2 regions of the Grylomicrobium aquisgranense genome follow, and region 2 is predicted to be linked to the other one. Evidence: predicted binding sites of a transcription regulator. Region 2 holds the regulator's gene; the other holds the start of a gene.

Region 1 (8,000 bases), on a different contig from region 2:
CAGTAGCCTCTTTTCTATGCTACATGTATGGTTTCAATCAACAGCAGCCATGCCAGGCCATAGTATGTCACAACACCAACCAGGTCGGTCACCGTTGTGATCAGCGGTCCGGACGCAACGGCCGGGTCAACACCGATCTGCTTGAAGAACAGCGGGATTACTGTACCAACCGCACTGGAGATCAGCATTGCCACCATCAGAGAAATACCGATACAGCCGGAGATGGCAAAGCCATGAGCCGGTGTATAGTGCTTGAAGAGAATGATAAAGATACCGACGCCAACAAAGGCCAGAGCACCAAGGATCATGCCATTGACAAGGCCGCAGCGCATTTCCTTCAGGACAAGATGCAGCTTATCTTTGCCGGTCAGCTTTTCATCCATCAATACACGGATGGTTACAGCCAGAGACTGGGTGCCGACGTTACCGGACATATCCAGAATCATGGATTGGAAGCTCATGATCATTGGCAGAGTAGCTACAACGGTCTCAAACAGACCAACAACACTTGATACAAACAGACCAAGCACCAGCAGTAATACCAGCCATGGCAGACGTTTATGCACAGATTCCTTCAGCGGTTCCCGCAGATCTTCCTCAGCGGTCAAACCAGCGAGCTTGGCATAATCATCACCCATCTCATCATCGACAACTTCAACCACATCCTGGGAAGTAATCACACCAAGAATTCTGTTTTCATCTGACAGTACCGGAATGGATTCCTCGGAATAATCCTTCAGTTTTTCCAGACAGTCTTCAATCCTTTCATCCGCATACACATACGGATACTCTGTCACAACAATATCTTCCAGCTTCTCATCCTGGCGGGCCAGAATCAATTCCTTCAGATCAATCTCACCATAGTAGATACCCTTTTCATCTACGACATACAGCTGTGAGATGTTGTCATGATCCTCCGCCTGCCTGACCAGAGAACTCATTGCTTCCTTGATGGAAAGTGAGGAAGACAATGTTACAAAGTTGGTTGTCATACGGGATGCAATGGTATCTTCATCATACGATGCCAGCCGCTGGATATTGTTGCGGTGCACCTCATCCATCAATTCCAGCCAGACAACCTTGGAACGTGAATCTGTATTCTTCAGTAAATCCACGGCTGTATCCGGCTCCATGTGAGCCAGAATATCCGAAGCCTTGCGCGGATTCATCTCTTCAAGATACTTATCCGCATCATCCGAATACTCCATCACATCTGACAGACTGTCAACGTCCATCAGCCGATACAGAATAGCCCTTTCATTGGGCTGCAGAATATCCAGCGCATCGGCAATATCATTGGCGTGATAGTCATCCAGTCTCTCGTTGATCACCTTTGGAGAAAGACCGCTGCGGACCAGCTGAGCAATCGACTGCACAGCTGTCATTTCATTATCTTTTTCTTTTACAGCTCCTGCCATGATTCTTTTTCCTCCTGTATTCATGTACTGCATGCATACAGAAAACCGGCACAGCGCTTCAGACACGTATTGTCATGTGATCAGAAATTCGGGTGGTCTGAGGAGCGTGTGCTTATTTTCTGCCTTCTTCGTTCGTGACCGGCACCACTATCCATGCAAAACCACCCCTTTCACTTCTCAGATACATTTTATTCTGACCGCGGTCGGATTTCACCCCTGAATTGACTCCTGGCGATAAAAAATTGTGTGTATAATGGCAGGCAGGAGAAAGAAAATGAATACATTTGATGAAAAAGTAAAAGAACGGCTGATCCGCTATGCAAAAGTCAATACACAATCGGCAAACCATACCGGCACAGTCCCCAGTACGCCATGCCAGTTTGACCTGGCAAAGATGCTGTATCAGGAACTGCAGGACATTGGTGTCAAGGATACGTACTATGACAAAGAGCACTGTGTCGTCTATGCGTGGCTGCAGGCAAATACAGAGGAAGGCATGCCAGTCGGCTTTGTGGCACACATGGACACTGCCCCGGATGCCTCTGGTGAAAATGTAAAGCCATGGGTGTTTGAGGATTATGATGGTTCAGACATTGTCCTGAATAAAGAAAAGAATATCGTCATGAAGGTATCTGACTATCCCAATCTGAAAAACTACATTCATCAGGATCTTGTTCTGACAGATGGCACCACCCTGCTGGGCGGTGATGACAAAGCATCCATTGCAGCGATCATGACCATGATTGAATACCTCGTCAATCATCCGGAAAGAAAGCATAATCTGCTTGCCTTTGCCTTTACGCCGGATGAAGAAGTCGGCGGTCTGGCCAGAGATCTGGATTTAAACAGATTTCAGGCAAAGATTGCCTATACACTGGATGGCGACTATTGCGGTTATTATGAAGATGAAACATTCAATGCCTCCGAAGCAATTGTCACCTTTACTGGCTTATCTGTTCATACCGGCACTGCCAAAGGCATCATGAAGAATGCCGTGGATATGGGTGCAGAGTTCATGGGCATGCTGCCGAAGTTTGAAAAGCCCCAGTACACCGAAGGCAGAGAAGGCTTCTACCATGTGATTTCCTTTGACGGAACCTGTGAACATGCTGTACTGACCATGATTGTACGTGACCATGACAGCGAAATCTTCAATCAGCGAAATGACTATCTGAAAAAGATCACGGAAGAAATCAACAGAAGATATGGCAATAATGCCGCATCCATTAAGATTTCCATCCAGTACCGCAATCTTGGCGAAGCCATTAAGAAAGTTCCGTTCATGATTCCAAACCTGGTCAAAGCCATTGAAATGGCTGGCATCACCCCGCATAAGGTGGCCTTCCGCGGCGGCACGGACGGCTCTGCACTGTCATGGCGCGGTCTGCCATGTCCTAACCTTTCCGCTGGATATGAAAATGCCCATGGACGTTTTGAGTATGTACCGGTACAGTCCATGTCAAAGAATGTTGAGATTCTGCTCAATCTGGCCGATCTCTACAGCAAGCAGAAATAAGCCTGTATTCATCCTGCTGCAATTCATGAGCGTTTTAAAAGGCCATAGCTGTCATCAGCCATGGCCTCTTTTTTGGTATTACTCCAAATGGATATTAATCAATCCTCAGTCAATTCTGAAAAGCTCAGATCACCGATAAGCTGTCTAATACAGCAGCTCCCTTAATTATTATCAACAAGCATGATTGACAGAATCATACCTGTTTCAATGTTGCCGGGGATCAGTGTTTTGTTATCATAGGTGATTTTAAAAGGATCATGCGCATTGCCAACAGCAAAGAAGTTCTGTTCCTTTCCCACTTTCAGATGCCGGCTGTTTTGAAGCAGCAGCTGTACCCTTATCCTGGGCAGATCTATTGGACCAAAGGAAGCAGCTTTCTCATCATCCACAAATACAGAAACGGTTTTTTCCGAATCCGGTTCCACATGAAGCATCACATCACGCTGATCAACATCAACCATAACTGTTTTCGTCTTTTCCCACTCATTCTCAAGATAAGAATACTGTGTCAGTTGAATTTTCCCTGGCAAAAAGCGTGACAGATGCACATGATACGTCATATTTTCAGAAACAGGCACATCCGCTGCCGGCTTAACAAACCTGATCCAGCTGTCAAAGAAGAATTGCTTTACCGCGAAAACACAGGCAAGAACAAGCAGCGAAATAACCGCAATGCGAATCCATCGTTTTTTCATGTCAGAGTATATTTCCTTTCATCAGTGCATCATTTGACTGTTGCTGAATAATCGATACTGCCTCTGTCAAAATAGTATCATGCACTTATCATTTCAAAGCAGACACTTTGTACACCTGCCGGAAATTTGAATTTTCACTTTGAGAAATTCTATTGACTACATTTAATAAGAAACAATCGACATATCATGTTTTGCAGTCAACAGACTGCTATTTCATGATAGCTGCGCTGTCAGGAATATTTCGTACAGCCTTTTTTTGAACGCCAGGACTGCTGCACCATTTTTCATAACAACAAAAGGTGTTCCGGAAAATCATCCAGAACACCTTCATTTGTATGTCTTACTGCCTCAGGGGCAGATCCTTTCGTCCCTTGTGTGGACGTATGGCACTTTGCAAATACCATTATTCAATGGCAATGTACTTCTTTTCAGGGATCTCTTTCTTGTCTTCCTTGGCAGGCAGCTCAATGGTCAGTACACCATTGTTGTAGTTTGCCTTCACATCGGAATCCTTCACCTGATTGCCTACATAGAAACTGCGGCTGTAGGAACCGTATCTTCTCTCACGGCGCAGCACCTTGCCCTTCTTGTCCTTCTCGTCCTTGTTCTCATGGCGGGAAGCGTGAATGCTCAATGTGCCATTCTCAAGTGTTACCTTGACATCATTCTTTGCAAAGCCCGGCAGATCTGTCTTCATGATATACTTGCCGTCTTTCTCAACCACGTCTGTCTTCAGCACAGGCTCCTGATTGAACATCGGAACATCAAACCCATTGTCAAAGACATCATCAAACAGATCAAAATCATCTCTCACATCCGGCATGAACCTCATTGCAATCATCTCCTTTACTGATCAAACTTCAGTTTGCTGATTACTGGATATCAATATACTTCTTCTCTTCGGCTTCTTTCTTCTCAGCGGAAGGAACCGTCACAGTCAGAATACCGTTGTTATAGGACGCATGTACGTCGCTCTCCTTCACATGATCACCGACATAGAACGTTCTGCTCACGGCACCATAGCTGCGCTCGGAATGAACGACTTCACCCTTGGCATCTTTCTCTTCTTTGCTCTCATTGCGCTGTGCACGGATCGTCAGCTCACCATTGTACAGAGAAATTCTGATATCATCCTTGTGATATCCCGGCAGCTCAACCTCTAAGCTGTAGCTGCCATCCTTCTTATGGACATCTGTTCTCATCAGACCTGTGGAATTCAGGCCAAACTCATTGAACATATCTTCAAACAAACTTCTTTCAGGTGCGTATCTCATGTTATTACCTCCCTGAGGCTCTCACCTCTTACACCCATAATAGTAATCACTTGTTTAGCACTGTCAATAGTAAAGTGCTAATTTTTATTATTATTTATGCTAGTATTTCAAATCTCTATTTCATGTTACGTATTTTTATTTCTAGCATTTAAATGTTCTAACTGCTAAATCGTATCTTTTCCATTCTGTTGCCCGCTTTGCTATAATGAAGCCCATAGAAAAGAGGCAAGATATGTTGTATCAGACTGAAAGCATGAAGCAGGATGATTTCAAGCCTGCCCGCTTCACTTCCGAAGGTTCCATTGAACTCAATGGCAAGAAGATTCCTTACAAGACTGTATCTGAAGACAATGTCTTCTATGATTCTGAAGGAAAAGCCGTCGCATCTATTTTCTCGTATTCCTATTTTCGTTCTGATGTCAAAGATGCCAGCACCAGACCGGTGATCTTTGGCTACAATGGCGGCCCTGGCAGCTCTTCCATGTATGTCCATACTGGTTTCCTGGGTGTACGCAGAGTCAGCTATGGTGAGCCTGACCGTCCTTCCGCATTCGGTCCCTGGAAAGTCATCGACAATCCGGACTGCCTGCTGGACATTGCCGATCTCGTTCTGATTGATCCGGTTGGCACCGGTTATGGTGTATTGCTGAACCAGGATAAAAAGAAAGACTTCTTTGGCATTGAGCAGGATGCCGAAGCACTGCTGAACTTCATTGAGCTCTGGTGCCGGAAGTACAACCGCGGTCTTTCGCCGAAGTATCTGGTTGGGGAAAGCTATGGCTGCACAAGAACCGCAACCGCCGTTGGTATTGCGGCAAGTGAAGGCAAAGAGCGTGCCTATGGCATCGCCTTTGACGGCGTTGTCATGATCGGCAATACCATCACATGCGGGCAGTACTTCGGCCAGGGTATGCCGGTAGAATCCAGTATCATCGGCTTCCCTACCTATGCCGCTGTCAACTGGTATCACCATCATCCAACAGACCAGTCTGTTGAAGAGTTTGTCAAAGAAGCCAAAGCCTTCGCGGATCATGATTACCTGCTGGCACTCTACAAAGGTGAATCCCTGGATGACAAAGAAAAAGAGCAGATCATTGAAAAGGTCTGCTATTACACCGGTGTATCCAGAGAATATCTGGAAGCACGTGATCTGCGTATCGGCGATGATGATTTCCGCTCGGAAGTATGCCGCAAAGACGGCAAGGCCGTATCCCGCTATGACGGCCGTGTGACAAGACCATTGCTGCTGCCACAGCTGGAAGAGCGCAATAAAGGCGAAGAAGATGATGCCACAGCAGACCGCTATGATGCTTACTTCTATGCTGCCTTGACCGGCGATGTTCTGCCAAGACTCAATGTCAAGCTCGACCGTACCTATGTACAGCTTGCCAACTATTGGAAAAACTGGGACAAGGAAACACCAATGGGCACAACCGGTGAACAGCTGCGCAGAGCCATGGACCGCAGACCAGGCATGCGTGCCTTCTTTGCCAATGGCTGGTTTGATCTGTGCACGGAGTTTGGCTTTGTCTTCCATACCCTTGACCATGACCATCTGCCCAAGGACAAAACGTTCTGGAAGGGCTATGGATCAGGCCATATGATTTACCTTGGTGAGGATAATGTCCATGCACTGGCAAGTGATGTCAGAGCCTTCATCGAGGGTAAGGATCCTTCCAATCACTAAGCTTTACGGGCGGCATCTGCCGCCTTTTTTGTTTGTTTTGGAAAACGGAATGCAAAGAAGTACAGCAGCAGCCCCACAACAGCACTTGCTGTAAACAGAACGCCAACTGGTAAGAGTACGGTTTCTCCATAGGAATTGACATACGTCTGTGTACTGACCGCATTGATCAGGCCGCTGCCAATCATCGGTCCGATGATCATCGGCACAAGTACATAGGCAAGCAGGCGGATTCCCTGAAACATGCCGACATGATCGACCGGCGTCTCATCACGAATGGCGCTGGAGAATAAGATCAGAATGGATACATAGCCTGTCATCATGATGATGCCGGCAATGATAAATGGAATCACAGATGTCAGAAAACCTGCCGCAAACAAACCGATGCAGTAAAGAGATACACTGATGAAAGCAAGTGTGCGTTTGCCATAGCGGTCCACCAGTCTGCCAACTGCCAGAGAGCAGATGCTGGCAAAGAGGATGATCACTGCCATGACAAGACCGCTCAAAGCATTCCCAAAGCCAAGTGTCTTTTCCAGATAAATCAGAAGATACGGCATGAATACCTGTACAGAAATATTGAAGATACAGATACCAAGCAGGCAGAGATAGAATTTTGCATTTTCACGGATGACGGATGGACGGAAACCATAGACAATGCTTTCCCAGAAATTCATCTTCTCTTTGCTTTGTACAGGTTTTGTATCTGGCACAAAGAGCAGTCCTGCCAATCCTGCCACACTGACACTGGCACCAATCACGATAAAGAATGCCGGCCAGCCAAGCAGAGAAGAAAGAATACTGCCCGTGCCAGCCACAATTAACATCGCCAATAATGGAAATACATTCAGCACGCCTTCAATGGTGCCGCGGTTGGTTTCATCACTTGTCTCTGTCACCCAGGCATTAAAGGAGGCATCATTGGCAAGCGATCCGCAGAAGGACATGATGCCGTCCATGACAATCACAATCGTGACTGTCATTGCCAGCACTTTTGCCGTGGACATTCCCGGGAAAAGTATTGCCGTATGTTCTCTGGAAATCAATGCAAACAATGCTGTCATGATGCCCCAGACAACATACCCGATACAAAGGAAATACCGCCGGTGTCCCATGCGGTCAGAAATGATGCCGCCAACCAGCGTGGCAATGGTAGATACTGCAGCACTGCAGGCAACCATAGCTGCAATGTCACCAGCACTGCCGCCGATCCTGTTAAACAGAAACAGATTGAATTCCATGTTTTCTACAGCCCAGGCAAGCTGGCCGATCAGGCCAAACACAATGATGGTGAGCCACTGCTGCCATGATAATTTTGTTTTCATACACTCTATCCTCTGTCCTCAGTATAGTCTTTTTTCCGCAAAAAAAGCAGAAACTCAAAGCACTGGAAGAAGTCATCCTTCCCTGTTC
Region 2 (8,000 bases):
GTCACAGCAGATGTCGATGCAGTCAAGGCTGTTTTCACGGAAGCAGAAGACAGGGAAAAAAGCACGATCACGTTTGATGAGGATCATGTACCAGAAGGCGTATTGATCCTGAAACCGCAGCAGTAATATAAAAAAGACGGCTGAGCGTCTTGAAAGTGATTTCTCACTTTCTGGTCTCAGCTGTCTTTTCGTTTTCCTTCTTTTCAGAATGCTGTGCACTTCTGGCTGTTCTGCCACCTGTGCGTTTCACATTCCTTCTGCCGGCTGTCTTCTCTTTGATTTCCGCAATCGCAGCCTTCTGATTCAGAATGACCGGAATGACAATCGGATTGCGGTGTGTCTTCTGGAACAGATACGGCTCCAAAGAAGAGCGGATGCAGTTCTTTAATTCCTGGAAGGTGGTGCGCTGCTGCATCTTCTTGGTCAAAGCATTGTATACAATGACCTCTGCTTCCTTGAGCAGAGGCTGTGAATCCTTGATATACACAAAGCCTCTGGAGACAATCGATGGACGGCACAGGATCTTGTTATAGCGGCTGTCAATCGCCACAATGACAGCAACAAGACCATTCTCTGCCAGAATCCTTCTGTCCTTGATTACAGAAGTGGAAAGGCCGGATGCGTCATTGCCATCCACATAGATGGCATCGGTCTGCACACGTTCATTGGCGATGAAGCATTCCTCATTGCGCAATACCACAATATCGCCGTTTGCACAGATCAGACAATGATCCTTGGGGACACCCGTCTCCTGGGCAGTGCGGGAATGCTGAACAAGCATCTTGTATTCACCATGCATCGGCATGAAGTACTTCGGCTTGATCAGATTGAGCATCAGCTTCTGCTCTTCCTGCGGCGCATGACCAGTTGTATGGAACGATGTCAGCGGGGAATTCACGACGACATTGGCACCGACTCTGGTCAGCTGGTTGACAACTGCCGAAACACTGGTGCCATTGCCCGGAATCGGATTGCTGGAGAACAGCACTGTATCACCCGGAATAATCTTGATGAAGCGGTGAGTGCCATTGGCAATACGCGACAGAGCAGCCATCGGCTCACCCTGGGAACCTGTGCATACAATACAGATCTTGTTAGCCGGCAGGGTATTGAGCTCGTTGCCGGTAATGAAGGCAGAATCCGGAATTTTGATCGTGCCAAGCTTCTTGCCGATCTCACAAACATTTTCCATGGAGCGGCCAAATACCGCAACCTTGCGTCCGCAGCTGACGGCTGCTTCCAGAATCTGGTTCAGACGCAGCACGTTGGAGGCAAAGGTGGATACCAGCAGTCTGCCCGGTGTCTTGCGCATCTGTTCATTGATCGCCTGTGCAACCTTCTTTTCGGAAATGGAGAAGCCCGGTACACCGGAGTTGGTGGAATCACTCATCAGCAGTGTCACACCGATCTGGCCGATATATGCCATTTTCTGATAGTCAGAATTGACACCAATCGGCGTCAGGTCAAACTTGAAGTCGCCGGTCTCGACAATGCGGCCGTTTGGCGTATTGATCAGGACACCGTAACTGTCCGGAATAGAGTGGACAACATTGAAGAAGCCGATGTGGAAGTACTTGGTATCAATGCGCGTATCCGGATTGATGTCACGGATGGTAACACTGCGCAGCTGATGATGTTCTTCCAGCTTCTTTTCAATCAGAGCCTTGGCAAACGGAGCAGCATAGATCTCTCTGAGATGCACGGACTGCAGGAAGAAAGGGATGCCGCCGATATGGTCTTCATGGCCATGGGTAATGATCAGAGCCTTGATCTTTTCACGGTTTTTGACAAGGTAGGAATAGTCCGGAATGACATAGTCTACTCCCAGCAGGTCGTCTTCGGGGAACAGAATGCCGCAGTCGACAATGATAATCTCGTCATTGTGTTCGAAGCAGTACATGTTCTTGCCGATTTCGCCAAGACCGCCCAGAGCATACACAAGCGTATCAGTCTGATGATTGATAGACTTGGCTGTCTCTTCAGAGATCTGGGAGTAACGAACCGGATGCGAAGGTCTTTTCGCCGTTTTCGTTTCTTTCATGTATGATTTCCTCTGTTTCTGTATGATGGCAGACAAATAACTCTCTGTCTGCATTATAGCACGATTGATATTGATAAAACTGCAGAATTGTCAGATCGCAATGGCATCTTCAATGCGATGGAACGGATTCTTCTTGTCGATCTTGTCATAGAAGAGAATACCGCTGAAATGATCAATTTCATGCTGGAGAACGATGGCAAGATAGCCTCTGACCCGGATGCGGATATTCTTCTCACTGTACAGGTCATATGCCTCAATGGTGCATCTGGCACTGCGGTAGACAAAACCATCATGTTCCTTCTCAACGGAAAGGCAGCCTTCACCTGAGCGCAGGAAAGCCTGCTGCACACTGGAAGAAACAATCTTTGGATTGGCCAGCATGAATTTCCACTGGATCTCATTGCCATCTTTGTCAACATCCGGCACAACCACCGCTGTTAACTGGCGGGGAATACCGATCTGAATCGCGGAAATGCCAACCGCCGGCCGCAGGTTTTCCTTTTCAGCCAGTTCTTCATTGGTAGAATCTTCGACATACTTGAGCATGTCGCGCAGAATCGCTTTGTTCTCATCAGAAAGAGGCAGCTCTACAGGCTCACTCTTCTGGCGGATCAAAGGATTGTCATCCTTGATGATCGTATCATTATTAATAAGCATCTTGTTTACCTCGGTTGTTATGATAGTGAACCAAAGCCTTCTTGTAAAGCTGAAAGCAGTGCTGAAACCGCTTAACCATCCGGCTTTTTTTTCGAAAGGGACAAAATATGCTAAAATCGTATCCATGACAGTACAGACACAGGATATCCACAAGACAAAGCGGCTGAGCAATCCATTCCGGATGGCAAAAGGGCATGACCCCGTCATCCATGTCACATTAATGCTGCTGGCCTTTTTCGGCGTTGTCATGATCGGCAGTGCCACAATGGGTGAAACCGTTGGAGCACCCAAGACATTGATGCTCACCATTGCCAAGCAGCTCATCTTTGTGATGATGGGGTACTTTCTGATGGCATTTGCCTCACGGAATTTCCGCCTTTCCCAGCTCCATGGCAACGGCTTTTCCGTATGCATCATCACGCTGTATATTCTGCTGCTGTCTACCCGTGCTTTTACAGGTGCCAACGGCTCCTATGCCTGGATCCGTATCCCGGGCGTCGGCATTACCATTCAGCCATCCGAATTTGCCAAGATCGCAACTTTCCTTGTTGTCGCAGGACATCTGGGTGACCGGCGTACCCGGAATGAAAAATTCTGGGAACTGGTCAAAAGGCCGGTGATCATCTGCTTCATCATGAGCTTCATTATCCTTATTATTCAGAAAGACTTCGGCACCATGTCCGTGCAGTTCATGATCTTCTGCATCTGCTTCCTGATTCCCCGCAATCCAAAGCTGAAAAAAGCACAAAATATTCTGCGCGGGCTCTTCTATGGTCTTATTGTTCTGGCTGTTTTTGTCCTTTCTCCCCAGGGAGAACATCTGGTGGAAGCACTGCCGTTTAAGACCTATCAGAAAAATCGGTTCCTGTCTGCCATCAATCCGTTTGCGGATGTCTATGGCAGCGGCTATCAGCTCATTCAGTCACTGGTTGCCATGTCAGGCGGCGGCCTGTTTGGCAGGGGGCTTGGCCGTTCTGTGCGCAAATACATGAACTTTCCGGAAGCCAATAACGACTATATCCTCGGTATTATTGTTGAGGAGCTTGGCTTTGCCGGCTTTGTTATTCTGATGGCAATTTATGCCATCATCATTTACCGTCTGCTCTGGTATGCCAAACAGATGAAGTCCGAAGCCGGCCGCATTGTCTTAGTGGGCACAGCCATGTATTTCATGCTGCATATATTCCTGAATGTCGGCGGTGTTTCCGGTTTGATTCCTTTGACAGGCATTCCGTTGCCGCTGGTGTCTGCCGGCGGCTCCTCCGCAATGTCCTTCATGCTTTCCATCGGCCTTTCTCAATCAGTCATCGCATCCTACCGCAGAGGTGATCTGCAATGAGAATCATTGCCGGCACCTATGCCAGCCGCCGCCTGGAGACATTAAAAGGACAGGCGACCCGGCCAACCCTTGATAAAGTCAAGGAAGCTGTCTTTTCAGCGCTTGGCGGCATGTTTGACGGCGGCACGATGCTTGATTTATACGCAGGCAGCGGTGCCATCGGTCTGGAGGCAGTTTCCAGAGGTATGAACCAGGCAGTCCTGGTGGACCAGAGCCATGCGGCAGCAGAAATCATCAGAAAGAACATTGCCTTGCTTGGCTGTCAGAAACAGACAAGACTTCTTGCCATGAATGACCGCAAGGCACTTTCCCTGCTGGCAAAAGAGGGCATGCAGTTTGATCTTGTCTATCTGGATCCGCCCTATGAAAAACAGCACAATGAGGAAGTCATGACGTACCTTGCTGAACATGGGATGCTGAAGAATGGCGCCAGGGTGGTTATCGAGGCAAAGAAAGAAGAAAACTATACGCAGGCGTTTGGACCGCTGCAGTATCAGAAAGAAAAAGTATATGGGATCATGAAGATCACATATTACCGGTTTGAGCAGAGCCATCCAGAAGAACGCAGTGAACAGGCAGGACAGGAATGAAGGGATTCCGGTCCTGCTTTTCATATACAAGGAAGAAAAATGAAAAACTGGAAAGAATTAGCACTTTATCCTTGACAGTGCTAACAGGTGGATGTACCATACTAGCAGGCAACAGGAAAGAGTGCTAAAGGAGGGATGCAAGGTGCTGACGCCAAGAAGAATTGAAATATTCAAAGCGATTGTAGATGAATATATCAAGACAGCTGAGCCAGTTGGTTCCAAGGCGCTGCAGCAGAAGTATCATCTCTCGTATTCATCAGCGACGATTCGCAATGATATGCAGGCTCTGGAAGAGATGGGGTATCTGGAAAAGACCCATACTTCTTCCGGAAGAATCCCCAGTACGCTTGGCTACAAGTTCTACTGTGAGAATCTGCTCAACGAAGCCCAGATGGACAAGAAGATGGAAGTTGCCATCAGCAGTGCCTTCGATGTCTCCAATATGAACATCGAAGAAGCAGTACATCAGTCATGCCGGATCCTGTCCGAGATGACCAATATGACCGCCGGTGCCATTGGCCCGGATTCCTCGGAACAGCAGCTTGAACATATCAAGCTGTTCCAGGTGGATCCGCGCAACTGCGTCGGAGTATTCATTACCAACACAGGCCATACCGAGACAAAGAATTTCCACTTCGACGATGACATTCCATTCTCCGATATGGAAAGCTGCACCGACATCCTGAACAGGGAACTGCACGGGGTGCCGATCGATGAGCTTCCTGAGCGGATGAAGGAAGTCAGACCGGAGCTGAATTCCAATGTCCAGAAGCACGATATTCTGTTCGCAGCATTCGTCAAGGCATTTGTGAAGTTCGCCAGTGACAACGTCTACTTCAGCGGCAAAGACCGGATCCTGTATCAGCCGGAGTTCGAAGATATCGACAAGCTGAAGAAGCTGATGGGCCTTCTTGAGGATTCTTCCTCAGATGCCTGGCGGCAGCTTCCCCATGAGAAAAACGCCGTTGCCGTTACTACCCAGCAGGGCGCCCATCTGACATGGATCGATGATGTTGCCGTGGTTTCCAGTCCATTCAAGGTACATGACGGTGAGCATGGCAGGCTGGTGGTCGTGGGACCGAGCCGGATGAATTATGACAAGGTTGTGGCCATGATTCAGTATGCAGCCAAGCTGATAGAAAAGATGTATGACGATTCAGATGAAGGAGGCAGCAGTCATCAAAAATGAGTGAAGAAGTAAAGAACGAAAAGCATTCTTCTCAGGAAGAAGTAAAGAAGCCTGAAAAAGAGAAGAACGAGCATAAACCGGAAACCGGTAAGAAGGAAGAGAAAAAGACGGAAAGCAAATCAATCTTTGATCACAAGAACAAGGAGATTGAAGAGCTGAAGAAAAAGAATGCCGAGCTTGAGACGCAGGTTGCCCAGCTCAAGAATGCGTATGCAAAAGCATATGCAGATACGGAAAATACCCGCAAGCGGCTGAACAAGGAATTTGAACAGCTCAGCAAGTACAAGATTCAGGATTTTGCATTGCAGGTATTACCGGTGCTGGATGACTGTGAGCGTGCCCTGGCGCAGGAAACCAAAGATGAAGCATACCGCAAGGGTGTGCAGATGATCCATGACAAACTTGCCGCGGCACTTGCAGCTGAGGGAGTCAGTGAGATCGCGTGTCTGAATCAACCGTTTGATGCCAACTGGCATCAGGCGATCATGAGCGAACATGTCGATGGCGTTGAACCTGGCATGGTTGTCGAAGTGTTGCAAAAGGGATACAAACTGAAGGATCGGCTGCTGAGAGCAGCGATGGTGAAGGTCAGTGAGTAACTGATCATTAGGAGGAGAAATATGAGCAAGATCATTGGTATTGATTTGGGTACAACGAACAGCTGCGTAGCTGTCATGGAAGGCAAAGAGCCGAAAGTTATTACAAACCCGGAAGGCAATAGAACAACACCGTCCGTGGTCGCATTCAAGAATGGTGAAATCATTGTTGGTGATGCTGCCAAGAGACAGATGATCACCAACAAGAACACGGTTTACTCCATCAAGAGAAAGATGGGCACAAATGAGACCGTTGAGCTGGAAGGCAAGAAGTACACACCGCAGGAAATCTCCGCAATGATCCTGAGCTATCTGAAGGATTATGCGGAAGGTTACCTGGGTGAGAAGGTGACAGAAGCTGTCATCACCGTACCTGCATATTTCAATGATGCCCAGCGTCAGGCAACCAAGGATGCCGGCAAGATCGCTGGCCTTGATGTCAAGCGTATCATCAATGAGCCGACTGCATCTGCTCTGGCATTCGGACTAGGCAAAGATACATCCAAAGAAAAGAAAGTCCTTGTGTATGACCTTGGCGGCGGCACCTTCGATGTTTCCATCCTGGATATTGCCGATGGCACATACGAAGTACTTGCCACAGCTGGTGATACCCATCTGGGAGGCGATGACTTCGATAACAAGATCATTGACTGGCTGGCTGACAACTTCAAGAAGGAGCACAACATCGATCTCAAGGCCGACAAGATGGCTCTGCAGAGACTGAAGGAAGCTGCTGAAAAGGCTAAGAAGGATCTGTCCGGCATGGTCCAGACACAGATTTCCCTGCCGTTTATCAGTGCCGGTCCGGAAGGCCCGCTGCATCTGGAAGCGACGCTGACACGTGCACAGTTTGATGATATGACCAGAGACCTGGTTGAAAGAACCATGGGACCGGTTCGTCAGGCACTGTCTGATGCAAAGCTGTCCGCAGGCGACCTCGATGAGGTTCTGCTGGTTGGTGGCTCCACAAGAATCCCGGCTGTCCAGGCTGCTGTCAAGAGAGAGCTTGGCAAAGAGCCTAACAAGTCCGTTAACCCGGATGAGTGCGTCGCCATTGGTGCTGCCATTCAGGGTTCTGTCATTTCCGGTGATACAAAGGATGTATTGCTGCTGGATGTCACACCGCTGTCACTTGGTATTGAAACACTCGGCGGCGTGATGACCGTACTGATTCCGCGCAACACAACCATCCCGACATCCAAGAGCCAGATCTTCTCTACCGCTGCTGATAACCAGCCTGCTGTAGATATCCACGTGCTGCAGGGTGAGCGTCCGATGGCAGCTGATAACAAGACACTGGGCAACTTCCAGCTGTCCGGTATCGCACCGGCAAGAAGAGGCGTTCCGCAGATTGAAGTTACCTTCGATATCGATGTCAACGGTATCGTCAATGTCTCTGCTGTAGATAAGGCTACTGGCAAGAAGCAGTCCATCACCATCCAGAACTCTTCCGGTCTGTCTGATGAAGAGATCGACAGAATGGTCAAGGATGCTGAGGCTCATAAGGCTGAAGATGACAAGCGTAAGGCTGACATCGAAACCAAGAACAAGGCTGAAGCTTACATCAGCCAGATTGATGAGACCCTCA

Evidence for each region. Region 2 encodes HrcA, which represses chaperone genes, less so after heat shock. Its sites were predicted from a motif close to TTTTAGCACTNNNNNNNNNNNAGTGCTAAAA; they were not measured.
Region 1: a site for HrcA is predicted at 4,956-4,986, ahead of MOZ60_RS10735 (Hsp20/alpha crystallin family protein). Genes of this name have one in related genera too.

Annotation. Positions count from the first base shown of each region.
Region 1 is NZ_JALBUR010000047.1:1,933-9,932, forward strand. Features, by position in the region: gene mgtE (magnesium transporter) at 15-1,418, opposite strand; gene pepT (peptidase T) at 1,693-2,934, shown strand; gene MOZ60_RS10725 (hypothetical protein) at 3,096-3,629, opposite strand; gene MOZ60_RS10730 (Hsp20/alpha crystallin family protein) at 4,033-4,452, opposite strand; gene MOZ60_RS10735 (Hsp20/alpha crystallin family protein) at 4,502-4,903, opposite strand; gene MOZ60_RS10740 (S10 family peptidase) at 5,136-6,590, shown strand; gene MOZ60_RS10745 (MFS transporter) at 6,587-7,912, opposite strand.
Region 2 is NZ_JALBUR010000007.1:68,791-76,790, reverse strand. Features, by position in the region: gene MOZ60_RS04420 (MBL fold metallo-hydrolase) at 1-126, shown strand, start outside; gene rnjA (ribonuclease J1) at 164-2,041, opposite strand; gene def (peptide deformylase) at 2,132-2,698, opposite strand; gene MOZ60_RS04405 (FtsW/RodA/SpoVE family cell cycle protein) at 2,823-4,037, shown strand; gene rsmD (16S rRNA (guanine(966)-N(2))-methyltransferase RsmD) at 4,034-4,627, shown strand; gene hrcA (heat-inducible transcriptional repressor HrcA) at 4,770-5,816, shown strand; gene grpE (nucleotide exchange factor GrpE) at 5,813-6,415, shown strand; gene dnaK (molecular chaperone DnaK) at 6,437-8,000, shown strand, end outside.